DNA from 2 places in the Gemmobacter fulvus genome. Region 1 is predicted to be linked to the other one. Evidence: riboswitches for the same ligand, from Rfam matches in the RefSeq annotation. Region 1 holds a riboswitch; the other holds the start of a gene.
The links. A riboswitch is a leader RNA that binds a small molecule or an ion and turns the genes downstream of it on or off. The one in region 1 is predicted to bind cobalamin.
Positions count from the first base shown of each region.

Region 2: it holds a riboswitch for cobalamin, as region 1 does, so the genes downstream of both, KM031_RS22170 (CbtB domain-containing protein) here and KM031_RS09805 (ABC transporter substrate-binding protein) in region 1, are expected to answer to the same signal.

Region 1 covers NZ_CP076361.1:2,018,965-2,026,513, forward strand. Annotated here, with positions in the region: gene KM031_RS09790 (pseudoazurin) at 1-419, opposite strand, end outside; partial or broken gene KM031_RS09795 (ABC transporter ATP-binding protein) at 690-1,202, opposite strand; gene KM031_RS09800 (FecCD family ABC transporter permease) at 1,199-2,254, opposite strand; gene KM031_RS09805 (ABC transporter substrate-binding protein) at 2,251-3,258, opposite strand; cobalamin riboswitch at 3,417-3,630, opposite strand; gene pcaF (3-oxoadipyl-CoA thiolase) at 3,729-4,928, opposite strand; gene KM031_RS09815 (3-oxoacid CoA-transferase subunit B) at 4,939-5,610, opposite strand; gene KM031_RS09820 (3-oxoacid CoA-transferase subunit A) at 5,607-6,341, opposite strand; gene KM031_RS09825 (IclR family transcriptional regulator domain-containing protein) at 6,484-7,245, shown strand; gene KM031_RS09830 (VOC family protein) at 7,289-7,549, shown strand, end outside.
Region 2 covers NZ_CP076366.1:82,836-90,384, reverse strand. Annotated here, with positions in the region: gene KM031_RS22180 (heavy metal translocating P-type ATPase) at 1-1,460, shown strand, start outside; gene cueR (Cu(I)-responsive transcriptional regulator) at 1,473-1,961, shown strand; cobalamin riboswitch at 1,974-2,197, shown strand; gene KM031_RS22170 (CbtB domain-containing protein) at 2,230-2,400, shown strand; gene KM031_RS22165 (CbtA family protein) at 2,419-3,216, shown strand; gene KM031_RS22160 (YqaA family protein) at 3,284-3,712, shown strand; gene KM031_RS22155 (heavy metal translocating P-type ATPase) at 3,888-6,212, opposite strand; gene KM031_RS22150 (DUF302 domain-containing protein) at 6,375-6,761, opposite strand; gene KM031_RS22145 (EF-hand domain-containing protein) at 6,969-7,469, opposite strand.

The DNA.
Region 1 (7,549 bases):
GGGATCCTGGCCAGAATCTCGTCAAAGCGCTGCCGCGCGCGGGGCGGCAGATCCTGCGGCAGGGTGGGCGGCAAGGGCGCATCGCCCACCGCGATCAGCATCACCATGCCCATGGCAAAATGCGGGCTGCATTTGATGCCGTAGATCCCCGGCGCGGTCAGCGTGATCTCGAACACCTCGCCCAGACGGCTTTTGAACGGCGTGGCACCCTCGGGCAGCATGCTGTCGATGGTCGCGGCATTGTGGCCCTTGGCCGTCGGCACAAAGCGCACGGTATCGCCGGGGGCAATGCGCAGGAAATCCGGCGCATAGGGCATCGGCCCCTGCGCATTGCGGTTGAGCATTTCCACCTCATGCAGCTCGGCCTGTGCCGGAATGGCAAAGAGGGTGGCAAGGGTGAACAACAGGATACGCAACATGGCAGGTCTTTCAGCAATGGGTCAGGCGATGGGGGCAAACCGCAGATGCGTGCTGCCATCGGTGGGATCGGTCAGGCTGCGGGCCATGACGCCGAACACGTCGCGCAGGCAGGCGGGGGTCAGCACATCGGCCGGGGGACCGATTGCCAGAAGCCGCCCCTGATGCAGCACGGCAACCCGGTCGCAGCCCATCGCCTGATTGAGGTCATGCAGCGCGATCACCGAAGTCACCGGCAGGCTGGAGACCAGCCGCAGGATCGACAGCTGATGGCGGATGTCCAGATGATTGGTGGGTTCGTCCAGCAGCAGCAGTTCGGGGCGCTGTGCCAAGGCGCGGGCGATGTGCAGCCTTTGCCGTTCGCCGCCCGAGAGGGTTGCCCAGGGACGGGTGGCATGGTCCTGCATCGCGACTGTAGCAAGGGCGGCGCTGACGATACTGTCATCGGCCTCGGACCAGGGCGACAGCGCGGTGAGCCATGGCGTGCGCCCCAGTTCAACCGCCTGCCGCGCCGTCAGTTTTTCGGCGGTGTCGGCATGTTGTTCCACCAGTGCCACCTGCTGCGCAATGGCGCGGCGGGTGAGGGTATCCAGCGGGCGGCCTTGCAGATGCACACGGCCTGTGGCGGGGCGCAGCAGTCCGGCCAGCAGCCGCAGCAGCGTGGATTTGCCCGATCCGTTTGGGCCGATCAGGCCCAGCGTCTCGCCCCGCGCCACCTGCATCGTCAGCGCGTGCAGCAGCGGCTTGCCTTTGACGGCATAGGACAGGTTCTGCACCGTGATCATGGCCGACGCCCCCCCCGGATCAGGATCAGCGCAAAGGCCGGTGCCCCGGCCAGCGCGGTGATCACGCCAATGGGCAGCACCTGACCGGGGATGATGGTGCGCGACACCACATCGGCGACGATCAGGAACACCGCCCCCATCAGCGCTGAGGCAGGCAGCAACCTGCCATGGCACGGCCCGACCAGAAAGCGCGCGGCATGGGGGATCACCAGCCCGACAAAGCCGATGGAGCCGACCATCGACACCATCACCGCCGTCACCAGCGCCGCCGCCGCAATCAGCACCAGTTGCACGCGGCGCACCGGAACCCCCAGCGCCGCCGCCGCATCCGCCCCAAAGGCAAAGGCATCCAGCGCGCGGGCATGAAAGCGGCAGATGATCCAGCCGATCAGCGCGATCGGCACCGCCAGCCAGACATCGGGCCAGCGCACCCCGCTGAGGTTGCCCATCAGCCAGAACATGATGCCGCGCGCCTGATCGGCATTGGCCGATTTGGCGATGATGAAGGCGGTGAGGGCGTTGAACAGCTGCGATCCGGCGATGCCCGCCAGCACGATCTGCGCCGCCCCCGATGCGCCCACGCCGCCACCTGCGGCCCGGGCCAGTGCGGCCACCAGCCCAAAGGCCAGCAGCGCCCCGAGAAACGCGCCGAAGGACAGCGACAACATGCCCGCCCCCAGACCCGCGATGGTCACGGCAACAGCCCCGGTCGAGGCCCCGGCAGAAATGCCAAGGATATAGGGATCGGCCAGCGCATTGCGCAGCAACGCCTGCAACACCGCCCCCGACAGCGCCAGACCCGCCCCGCAAGAGGCCGCCGTGATGGCGCGGGTCAGCCGGTAGTTCCAGATGATGCCCTCATCCACCGGATCCAGCACATAACCCGCCCCGAACAGCTTGTTGGCGAGGGTCTGAAGCACCACCACGGGCGGCATCGGGGTTTCGCCGATCATCACGCCTGCCAGAATGGCCGCTGCAAGCCCCAGCAAGGCCAGACCGCCGGTGCCGATCCGGCGGCGCGAGGTGCCAAGGCTTGCAGCGGCGAGGCTCATTGTGCCAGCCCGAACGCTTGCAGCGCCTGGCCCAGTTGCTCCAGCCCGCTGACCGAACGGATGCTCGGATCCATCGTATGTGCATCCATCACCACGATCCGGTTTTCCTTCACGGCGGTCATCTGGCTGGCGACGGGATCGGATTTCAGGAAGGCGATCTTCTTTTCGTAATCATCCGCCTCGAAGCGACGACGATCCATCTTGGCGATCACGATGACACTCGGGTCTGCCTTGGCCAGCGTTTCCCAGCCGACAACCGGCCATTCTTCATCCGATTGCACCACATTGCGCAGGCCCAGCGTTTCCATCATGTAACCCGGCGCGCCCTTGCGGCCCGCGACATAGGGGTCGATGTCCATTTCCGCCGACGAGAACCAGAACAGCGCCGACACGTCTTTCAGCTCCAGCGCCTGCGCGGCGGCGACCGCCTCGGACTCGCGTTTGGTCAGGTCGGCGACCAGCGCCTCGCCCTTGTCCTGCACGTCAAAGATCGTGGCCAGTTCGCGCACGCCCTGATGCAGGCTGGCGGTGGTGAACATCGCGGTGCGGGTGCCATCGACGCCGGTCGTATTGTCCTTGGCTACGCAATCTGCGGGCAGGACATAGGTCGGGATCGACAGGTCGTGGAATTGCGCGCGCGTCGCCACGATGCCTTCGGGGCCGACGTGCCAGACATATTGCACCGCCACCAGACCGGGCTTCTTGGCGACCACGCTTTCAAAGCTCGGATCGTTGTCGGCCAGACGCTCCACCTTCGCGTTCAGTTCGGCGAATTCGGGCAGAACCTCGCTGAACCAGACCGAGGTTCCGGTGACCTTCTCGCCCAGACCCAGCGCATACAGCACCTCGGTCGCGGCCTGACCGACCGTGACCGCCGTGGCGGGGGCCGCATCGAAGGTCAGGGTTTCGCCGCAGTTCTCAAGGGTCAGGGGATAGCTGGTCGGGCCTGCGACCGCCGCAAAGGCGGTGAGGGACAGCAGCGTGGCAAGGCCGGTGCGCAACATCATAGGGCAACTCCATGGTGGGCCGGGACCATGGGGCATCGCAGGATTCTACGGCAACCGGCTGCGCGTACCGGGAGGCGGATCGCATCTGCGACCGGCACGCCAAGGCTGCGTCTGGCATAAGTCATCATACCCTCCCCGGACAACCCCGCCCGGTCTGGTGAACAGTGATGACGGCAGGTCTCCTGACTCGCGGGTCTCGGCTCTCCCCACCTTCCCGGCCAAGACTGGGCCAGTGGTTCCGGGGGTCGCTCGCCGCTTACAGTTGCGGGGGCAGTCACGGAGTCGGCGCCTTTGCGGCTCTTCCTCACCGTATTCCCTTTTCACCCGACCGCGCTTTGCTTGGCCAGGACCATCACCCCCGGAGATGCACTTGGCCCGGTGGGTCTGTCAAGAGGAATGGCGTGGTGCGGGACTGTGGCCGCAAGGGTGTGCCCGCCCCGGACAGTGCCGGGGCGGGCTGGTGGGTGTCAGGCGCGTTCCAGCGCGATGGCGATGCCCTGACCGACGCCGATGCACATCATCGACAGCGAGCGTTGCCCGCCCGTCAGCGCCAGCTCCAGCGCCGCAGTGCCGGTGATGCGCGCGCCCGACATGCCCAGCGGATGCCCAAGGGCGATGGCACCGCCATTGCGGTTCACGCGGGGATCCTCATCCGCAATGCCCAGTTCGCGCAGGGTGGCCAGGCCTTGTGCGGCAAAGGCCTCGTTCAGCTCGATCACATCGAAGCCGGTCTGGGTCAGCTCCAGCCGGGCCATCAGCTTTTGCGCCGCCGGGGCCGGGCCGATTCCCATGATGCGCGGCGGCACGCCTGCCACAGCCCCGCCCAGAACGCGGGCAATCGGGGTCAGCCCATGCTGTCTGGCGGCCCGCGCGCTTGCCACGATCAGCGCCGCCGCGCCGTCATTCACCCCCGAGGCATTGCCTGCGGTGACAGAGCCGTCCGCAAACAGCGGGCGCAGTTTGGCCAGCGCCTCGGGCGTGGTGGCGCGGGGATGTTCGTCGCGGTCCACCGCCAGTGCATCGCCCTTGCGCTGCGGGATCGTGACCGGCGTGATCTCTTGGGCCAACCGGCCATTGGCCTGCGCGGCGGCGGCCTTGGCCTGGCTTGCCAGGGCCATGGCATCCTGTGCCGCGCGGCTGATGCCAAAGTCATCGGCCACATTCTGCCCGGTCTGCGGCATGGAGTCGGTGCCATGGGCCTTGTGCATCGCCGGGTTCACGAAGCGCCAGCCGATGGTGGTATCATGGATCTCGGCATGGCGGGAAAAAGCGCTGTCGGCCTTGGGCAGCACCATCGGCGCGCGCGACATGCTTTCCACCCCGCCCGCGATGTAGAACTCGCCCTCGCCCGCCTTGATCGCGCGGGCGGCGGTGATCACCGCATCCATGCCAGATCCGCACAGGCGGTTGATCGTGGTGCCGCCGACCGACACGGGCATCCCGGCCAACAGCAGCGACATGCGCGCGACATTGCGGTTGTCCTCGCCCGCCTGATTGGCGCAGCCAAAGATCACGTCATCCACCGCCTGCCAATCCGCGCCCGTGTTGCGCGCCATCAGCGCCCGCAGCGGCACCGCGCCCAGATCATCGGGGCGCACTGAGGACAGGCTGCCACCATAGCGGCCAATCGGGGTGCGGATGTAATCACAGATGAAAACCTCGGTCATGGGCGGCCTTTCACAGTTCGGGCACGATCAGGTCGGCCACAGTGCCGTCCAGATGCAAGGTGGCCCCGGTCAGGGATTGCAGGTGGTCGAGCGAGATCGACGGCAGTTTTTCACGCAGCACGAAGTGCTGCGCCACAACGTCGATCACCGCCAGCGAGGTATAGACGCGGGTCACGCAGCCGAGCCCGGTCAGCGGCAGGGTGCAGCGTTGCACGAGCTTCGGTTTGCCATCCTTGGTGACGTGATCGGTGATGACGGCCACGCGCTTGGCCCCATGCACCAGATCCATCGCCCCACCCACGGCAGGCACGCCGCGCGGCCCGGTGGACCAGTTCGCCAGATCGCCGGTTTCGGCCACCTCATAGGCGCCGAGGATCGCCACATCCAGATGGCCGCCGCGCACCATGGCAAAGCTGTCGGCATGGTGGAAGAAGGCCGTGCCGGGGCGGATCGTCACTGCCTTCTTGCCGGCATTGATCAGATCCCAATCCTCCTGCCCGGGCTGCGGTGACTCGCCAAAGCCGAGGATGCCGTTTTCGGTATGAAAGATCGCCTCGCGGCCGGGCGGCTGAAAGCGCGCCACCATTTCGGGAAAACCGATGCCAAGATTGACATAAGCACCATCGTTTATGTCCTGCGCGGCGCGCCAGGCGATTTGCGTGGGGGTCAGGGTCGCGGTCATGCTGCGGGCTCCGGGTATACCGCCTGCGCGCGGTTGAGGGTTTCTTCCTGCTGCGGGTTCGGCACCTCGACCAGGCTCTGCACAAAGATGCCGGGGGTGATGACGGCTTCGGGGTCGATCTCGCCGGGGGCGACGATGCGGCTGACCTGCACCACGGTCTGCGCGGCGGCCATGCACATCAGCGGGTTGAAATTGCGCGCCGCCATCCGGTAGGTCAGGTTGCCCAGCCGATCCCCGACATCGGCCTTGACCAGCGCCACATCGGCCTTGAGCCAGCGTTCCTGCACATAGGGCCGCCCGTCGAAGGTCTCGACCGGCTTGCCCTTGGCCAGATCGGTGCCAAAGCTGGTGGGGGTATAGAAGGCCGGAATACCCGCCCCTCCTGCGCGGATGCGTTCGGCCAAAGTGCCTTGCGGCACCAGTTCCAGCGCGATCTTGCCCGCCAGATACTGCTCGGTGAACACGCGCGCATCGGCGGACCGCGGGAAAGAGCAGATCAGCTTTGCGACCATGCCCTGCGCAATCAGCGCAGCCAGCCCCACATGGCCATTGCCCGCGTTATTGTTCACCACGGTCAGGTTTGTGGGATGACCGGTGGCGCGAAAGCGGTCGATCAGCGCGTGGATCAGCTCGATCGGCGCGCCGGATCCGCCAAAGCCGCCGATCATCACGGTCATGCCATCTTCGATCCCGGCCACAGCGGTGGCCAGGTTTGCGATTGTCTTGTCCATGGAGTGCCTCTTGCATCGGGCCAGGGTCTTGCCCGCTGCATGCAGAAATAGGCAGCGGGCGGGCTTCCGTCCATCCTGTTTGTGCGATATGATGATTTTGTTTACATACCGCACAATCCGCGCAGGCAAAACCGAGGCACCCATGACGATCAGCGAACGGGACATCATGGGCGGGCTGGCCAAGGGTCTGCTGGTGATCGAAACCTTCACCGCCGAACGGCCGCGCCAATCCATTGCCGAGGTGGCGGCGGCCAGCGGGCTGGACCGTGCGACGGCCCGGCGCTGCCTGCTGACGCTGGCGCATCAGGGTTATGCTGATTACGACGGCAAGTTTTTTACCCTGTCGCCCCGCGTCCTGCGCCTTGGCACCGCCTGTCTGGCCACCATGCCCCTGCCGCAGATCGTGCAGCCGGTGCTGGATGCGCTGTCAGACCGGCTTGGCGAAAGCACCTCGGTGTCGATCCTCGACGGGGCCGAGATCGTCTATATCGCCCGCGCGGCGCAGCGGAAGGTGATGTCGATTGCCCTGATGCCTGGCTCGCGCCTGCCTGCCTATTGCACCTCGATGGGGCGGGTGATGCTGGCGGCGCTGCCCGAGGCCGAGGCGCGGACGATCCTGGCCCGCAGCCCGCTGATCGCGCGGACCCCGCACACCCGCACCGGTCCCGATGCCATCATGGCCGAAATTGTCCGCGTCCGCGCACAGGGCCATGCGGTCAACGATCAGGAGGTGGAGCTGGGCCTTTGCTCCATCGCTGTGCCGCTGGTCAATGCGCGGGGCCGGGTGGTTGCCGCGCTGAACCTCGGGCTTGCCGCCGCACAGGGCGATGCCGCGCATCTGGTGCAGCGGTTTCTGCCGGAACTGCTGGCGGTGGCCACGGAATTGCGCGGCCTGCTGCGCTGACAGATACCCCCCCTCAAACTCTCTCTGAAAGGAAATCCTTGCCATGTCGGCACCTCTCGCCTGTCTGGATCACGCGGCATTTCATGTGCGCGACATCGCGTTCCACATCGCGTTTTTCCGCGATGTTCTCGGCATGACCGTGACCAAGCTGGATGGCGATCCCGATGACCCGAAGCAAGCCTGGCTGCTGGGCGGGATTCAGTTGATCCGGGATGCGGAATTTACCGGCCCGGAAGGGCGGTTCGGCCATCTGGGCATCATCTGCCAGGATCTGCCGGCCACCATCGCGGCGGCAGAGGCGTAT
Region 2 (7,549 bases), on a different replicon from region 1:
CCGGCGAAAGGGTGCCGGTCGACGGTGAAGTGACCGAAGGGGCCAGTTGGATCGACGAAAGCATGATCTCGGGCGAACCGTTGCCGGTGGAAAAGACGATTGGCAGCGCCGTGACCGGTGGCACGATCAACCAGACCGGTGCCTTCACCTTTCGCGCCACGGCGGTGGGCGAAGCGACGATGCTGGCCCAGATCATCCGCATGGTCGAGGCCGCCCAGGGGGGAAAGCTGCCGATCCAGGCGTTGGTGGACCGCGTGACCATGTGGTTCGTGCCCGCGGTTATGGCACTGGCCGCGCTGACCTTTATCGTCTGGCTGGTTTTTGGCCCTGAGCCTGCCCTGACCTTTGGCCTTGTCAACGCCGTGGCAGTACTGATCATCGCCTGCCCCTGTGCAATGGGGCTGGCCACGCCGACATCGATCATGGTCGGAACCGGGCGCGGCGCGGAACTGGGCATCCTGTTCCGCAAGGGTGAAGCGTTGCAGGCCTTGCAAGACGTCAAGGTGGTGGCCTTTGACAAGACCGGCACGCTGACGATGGGCAAACCCAGCCTAACGGATCTTCACCTTGCCCCCGGCTTTGACCGTAACCAGGTGCTGGCCGCCGTCGCGGCGGTCGAGGGTAAATCAGAACACCCGATTGCCCGCGCTATCGTGGCAGCAGCAAAGGAGGAGAACCTGACCCTGCCCGAAGTGACCGGATTCGCCGCCGTCACGGGCTATGGTGTCCTGGCGCGCGCCGGCGACTCGCAGGTCGACATCGGGGCCGACCGTTACATGGCAAAGCTCGGTCTGGATGTGGCGGTCTTTGCCGATATCGCGGTCCGGCTAGCGGATGAGGGCAAGTCGCCTCTCTATGCCGCGATAGAGGGCAAATTGGCGGCGATCCTTGCCGTTGCCGACCCGGTCAAGGCAACGACACCCCAGGCGATCAAGGCCCTGCATGTGCTTGGCCTGAAGGTTGCGATGATCACGGGCGACAATGCCCGCACGGCGCAGGCCATCGCACGGCAGTTGGGCATCGACGAGGTCGTGGCCGAGGTCCTGCCCGACGGAAAGGTCGCCGCCGTCAAGCGGCTGAAGGCCCTTGGCACATTGGCCTATGTCGGCGACGGGATCAACGATGCTCCGGCTCTGGCTGAGGCGGACGTGGGGCTTGCAGTTGGCACAGGCACAGATATCGCCATCGAGGCTGCCGATGTGGTGTTGATGTCGGGGCGTCTTACCGCAGTGCCCGACGCCATTGCGCTCTCGAAGGCCACGATGCGCAACATCCGGCAGAATCTGTTCTGGGCCTTTGCTTACAATGCCGCCCTGATCCCGGTCGCCGCCGGGGCGCTTTGGCCGGTTTACGGAATTCTTCTGTCGCCGATCTTTGCCGCCGGCGCGATGGCGCTGTCGTCGGTCTTCGTTCTTGGCAACGCGCTGCGTCTGCGCCGCTTTGCCCCTAATCAAGCCTGAAGGAGCCAGATCATGAACATTGGTGAAGCCGCAAAAGCCTCGGGCGTATCTGCCAAGATGATCCGCTACTACGAGTCTACAGGCCTAATCCCTGCGGCAGGGCGCACCGGTTCGGGCTACCGCGTCTATTCTGATACCGAAGTGCAAATGCTGCGCTTCATCCGGCGCTCTCGCGACCTTGGCTTTCCGGTAGAGAAAATCGAGGAACTGCTGGCGCTCTGGCGAGACCGATCCCGCCAGAGTAGCGACGTGAAGCGTCTGGCACAGGAGCAGATAACCGGGCTGGAGCGGAAAATCAGCGAGATGCAGGCCATGATGGAAACCTTGCAGCAACTCGCCGATGAATGCTGCGGGGATCATCGGCCAGATTGTCCAATTCTGGCTGACCTCGGGAATGGCCCCAGCCCCGCAAGTAGGGCTGAAATAGAGAAGAAGACTGGTCTGTCTCGTTCTGGAAGACTGGCCGATGCGCGCCCACGCCAACATCAACCCGTGGATTGACATTGCACCACAGAAGCGTGACGGTCTGCAGGCTCGGCGTTCATGGGGTGTAGAACCCCCGAACTCAATCGGGAATGGGGAAGGGTGGACCCAATTGCGGCACCCGAAGCCCCAGCCGCCCCCGCGACTGTATGCGGTAGCGTCCATTCATTATGCCACTGGGCCAAATTGCCCGGGAAGGCGAAGGGACGTGTGACCCCGCGAGCCAGGAGACCGGCCGGACGCCACTGTAACAACATCCCGTCGGGTGTGACGGGCGGAGATAGCCATGACCACGACCACTCAAGCGATCACGCAAACTGCGGGCATGCTGCGCCCGATCCTGACCACGGCCTTTCTGGGGACATTTTTGTTGTTTGTCGCCGGGTTCTCGTCACCGGATACCCTGCACGCCTCGACGCATGACACCCGGCACGCCACCGGCTTTCCCTGCCACTGATCTGACAGGAGATTGACGATGACCAAGACCCTGCTTTCAAGCGGGCTGATTGCTGGTGCAGTCGCGGGCCTCGTGACGGCCGTGTTGCAGTTCTGGCTGATCCAGCCCCTGATCGGTCAGGCCGAACGATACGAGACTGGTGAGCTTGTTCTGCAGGTGACTGACGCAGCACCATCAAAAACGACAGTTATCGCTGCTGAAGAACCTGCTACTGTCGGCAACGCGCATCCAGACATGGTTGCAGGCAATAGCCTAGACGTGTCGCGCAATTTGCAGACCATGCTGTTCTTGGTCCTCACATGGGGCGGCTTTGGCCTTCTGGCCTCTGCCGCAGTTGCAGCCCTCCCGGCCGTCGGCCGGACGCAGCACGTATCATGGCCTGGCATTGCGCTGATCGGGTTTGCGGCCTTTTGCCTTGCACCTGCACTTGGCCTACCTCCGGAACTTCCCGGCATGCCGGCGGCTGACCTTGAAGCACGTCAGGTCTGGTGGATTTCGACTGCCATCGCCACGTGCGCAGGCGCGGGCTTGATCGTTCTGTGGCACAAGCCGCCAGCGCTTCTTGCCGCTTTGGTCATCGGACTGTTGCCTCATGTCGTAGGAGCACCAACTATTGACGAGAACCTTGCCGCAGTCGTGCCACCAGAACTTTCGGCGCTGTTTTCCGCCCGCGTAATCGGTACCAATCTTGTTGGCTGGATCGTGCTCGGCATGACTTTGGCCCGGATGTCTGGTTTGTCAGCGGTTCGCAAGAATTTGCCCGGTCGGCATGCCGACACAGCGAGACCTGACCTTGATCGCCCGGGAAGAACGTGACCTTTGTGCGAACAACGTCCTCAGCCGGGCCGCCCGCAACGCTGCCGGCCAACGGCGACCTGAACTGATGCTTGCTCTGACGGGTCTTTTCTTCGCAGCGTTTATCGCCGCCACGTTGATCCCGGCACAGTCCGAGGCCGTGCTTGTTGCACTGCTTCTCGCCGGGACACAGCCCGTTTGGTTGCTTCTATTGGTCGCAACGGCGGGCAACGTCCTTGGTGCGGCGGTCAACTGGACCATCGGACGGTTTCTGATGCGCTTCTCCGACCATCGACGTTTCCCGTTTTCGGCAAGGCAAATTGTTCAGGCCCAGGGCTGGTATGGCCGTTGGGGGTGGGTAAGCCTGTTCGGGTCGTGGCTGCCGATCATCGGTGACCCTCTGACGCTTGCCGCAGGCATGATGCGGGAACCGCTCTGGCGGTTTATACTGATCGTCACACTTGCGAAGTTCAGTCGCTACGCTGCTCTTGCGTTCGTGACGCTTTCGGTCGTCTGATCGTCACGGATAGTTCCCAAAGGGCAGGTTCTCTTAACTGGGATACTGGCGCAATCAAAGGCCGTCAGTGCGGTTCCGGGCATCAGGTTCTTTTCGAAACCCTGTCCGGCTCGGCTTGACGCTCGGTCTCGCAGACCTTTCCCAAGTGTACGGTTTTCCAGCTAAGACTTGCCCCTCAGAGATCAACCCTGCGCAGACGCAATGCGTTGGTGATGACTGAGACCGAGGACAGGCTCATCGCCGCCGCCGCGATCATCGGCGACAGAAGAAGGCCGGTTATCGGATAAAGGAGCCCGGCTGCGATCGGTACGCCAAGTGCGTTGTAGGCAAAGGCAAAGAACAGGTTCTGCTTAATATTGCGCAAGGTTGCGCGTGCCAACTTGCGCGCTCGGACAATGCCCATCAGGTCGCCACCCAAAAGCGTGATGCCCGCGCTTTCCATCGCGACGTCAGCCCCGGTACCCATGGCGATGCCGACATCCGCTGCCGCCAGCGCAGGCGCGTCATTCACGCCGTCGCCGGCCATGGCGATCTTGTGACCTTCACGGCGCAACTGGTCGATCAGATCTTTCTTGGCCTCGGGCAACACTCCCGCGCGCACCTCATCTATGCCGAGCTTGCCCGCTACAGCTTGTGCGGTGCGTTCGTTGTCGCCGGTCGCCATGATAACGCGCAGCCCTTGGGCATGCAGTTCCTTGATCGCCTGTGCGGTCGACGCCTTGATCGGATCTGCGACAGCGACGATGCCTGCGAGCACACCGTCGACAGCAATGAACATCGCGGTCTTGCCTTCGGCGCGCAAAGTGTCCGCCTGCGTCTCCGCGCGCGCAGTGTCCAAGCCCATTTCCTGCATCATGGCTGCGTTGCCAAGCGCAACCGCGCGACCATTGACCTTGCCACGCACACCCTTGCCAGTGACCGCCTCGAATCCAGTAGCCTCTTGCCGGGACGCGCCCTGCGCGTCAGCCCCCTCAACAATGGCTTCGGCAAGCGGATGTTCCGACCCACGTTCCAGCGCCGCAGCAAGGGACAACAGGTCTTTGACTGCCACGTCCCCAAGCGTCACCGTATTGGTGAGCTTGGGCTTGCCCATAGTCAACGTGCCCGTCTTGTCGACTATCAGCGTATCGACTCCCGCCATCCGCTCCAGCGCCTCAGCGTCTTTGATCAGCACACCCGCCTGAGCGCCGCGTCCAGCCGCCGTCGTAATCGAGATTGGCGTGGCAAGACCCAACGCGCAGGGGCAGGCAATGATCAGCACCGACACCGCCGACGCGATGGCAAAGACCAGGGCTGGCTCGGGGCCAAAGATCATCCAGGCCGCAAAGGCCAGTAATGCGATCCCAACTACGGTCGGAACGAAGATTGCGGACACCCGATCCGCCAGCCCTTGGATTGGTGCACGCGACCGACGCGCGTTCGACACCATGGCCACGATCTGCGCCAAAACGGTGTCGGCGCCAACCTTGCCAGCCTCGATAACAAGACTTCCGTTCTTGTTGATGGTGGCCCCGGTCACTGCATCGCCCGGACCTTTTTCGACCGGCATCGACTCGCCGGTCAGCATGCTTTCGTCCAAGGATGAATGACCTTCGATCACCACGCCGTCGACTGGCACAGCGTCGCCAGGGCGCACGCGCAGACGGTCGCCCTCCATGATGTTCTCCAAAGGCGCATCGTATTCGGTGCCGTCCGGCAGAATGCGCCGCGCCGTCTTCGGCGCGAGGTCGAGAAGCGCGCGGATTGCATCGCCGGTGCGTTCGCGGGCGCGCAGTTCCAAGACCTGGCCGACAAAGACCAGAGCCACAATCACCACCGCCGCTTCATAGTAGGTGCCAACACCGTGACCCATCCGGTAGACTTCAGGGAACACGCCAGGCAGAAACGTCGCGACGAGCGAATAGAGGTAGGCCGCCGCCACCCCAAGGCTGATCAGCGTCCACATGTTGGGCGACCGGTTCACCAGCGAATCCCAGCCTCGCTTGAAGAAGGGAAGGGCCGCCCAAAGGATGATCGGAGTTGCCAGCGCGAACTCCAGGTAACTGGCCACCTGATGCCCGATCCAGTCGCGCACCGGCAGGGCCACGAACTCTCCCATCGTCAACACGATCAGCGGCACCGCCGCGGCAACTGAGATCCACATGCGTCGGGTGAAATCGGTCAACTCGTGGCTGGGCTCGTCAGAGGGCAGTATCGGCTCCAGCGCCATGCCGCAGATCGGGCACGAGCCGGGCGCATCGCGGATGATCTCGGGGTGCATCGGGCAGGTGTACTGGACATTGGCTGGGGCAGCTTTCTTGCGACCCGCCGCACGGCCTGAGGCGTAGAACCACGGATCGGCCTGAAACTTCGTCTGGCACTTGCCGGAGCAGAAATGGAAGTCCTTGCCGCCAAACGCCTCGGTCCGCGTGTCAGGTTTCAACGTGACGGTCATGCCGCACACTGGGTCAATGGACGTTGGCCCGGTACCAATTTCTGGAACGCCTTGGCCCTCGGGCATATCCGGGTCTGGATGGGCGTGGCTGCTGTGCGGATCGGTGGGTTTCATAGCGTTCTCCTATCGCGGTCAGTGCCGCGCGAAGGCAGATGCAAAGGCCTACCGACTCACGATGCGCCTTCCCATCAATGGAAGGTCAAGCGAAGATTGCAGCTTCTGGTGCAATCAAATTGCCGCAACAACTTTGGCCAGTAGGTTTCGCACCTGACCTGCGACGGCATGCAATGCGGGATTGTTGATAGCCTGCATCGACGCCACCGGATCAATCGAACTTACCTCAACGCCGCCTTCGACCTCGCGCAGGATAACGTTGCAGGGCAGCATCGCACCGACGCGCGGCTCCATCCCTATGGCTTCCATCGCCATCTTCGGGTTACAGGCCCCAAGAATGCGGTAGGCTGGGATATCCACGTCCAGCTTCTTCTTCATCGTTGCCTTGACGTCGATCTCTGTCAGCACGCCAAAACCATTGTCCGCCAGCGCGGCACGGGTCCGGGCGTCGACCTTGTTAAAATCCGCGCCGGTGATCAGCCGGTTGAACGTATAGTCCATCGGGTTTCCCTTCCGCTATTTGCGCAAGTATTTGACCAGCGCCGCAATCGCGAGGCCGACCAGCACAAGGGTGACGATCATCCAGAGCCAGCCGAAGCCCATTCCAAATCCCATACCGTAGCCGTTCATCTTCATGGCCTCCTGATCTGTGTTGGGATTCCTCCCGCTAACCGGAGATTTGCCCAGTTAGTGGGAGAATAAAGCGCGTCAGTCGTTGTCCATCATCCCATGACCCATGCCCGGCATGCCCTGCTGCCCGCCCATGTGGCTTTGCATCATTTCTGCCATGGCGGCCATTTCAGCTTCCGTGACCTGTGCGTCACCGTCGGCGTCGTGCATCTGGAAGGCACGCACGGTCATCGGTCGGGTGTGAGCCGCGTGCATCACCGCGAATTCCTCCAGCGACAATGTACCGTTGGCGTCGGTGTCGTAGGTCTTGAGTTCAGCCTGAATCCCGGCTGTCATTTCCTCGGGGCTGAGCGTGCCGTCTTTGTTGGTATCGAACGTGGCCATGGCATAGCTCTGGCCGCCGGCCATCATTCCCATGGCGCCACCCATCATACCGCCATGCTGGCCCATCATGCCCATCCTTCCGTCCATCATACCATCATGCTGCATCTGGCCCTGCTGCGCGACGACCGGTACGGCTACAGCGGCTACGCCAAGGGCGGCAACGGTTGCGAGGGCGAATTTTGTCGAACGTTTCATTCTGTCTCTCCTGGATCAGATTGCGATGGATCCAATCTGGGAGCGAGGTGTCCCACAGGTTTGTCAGGACGAGGCCTGTT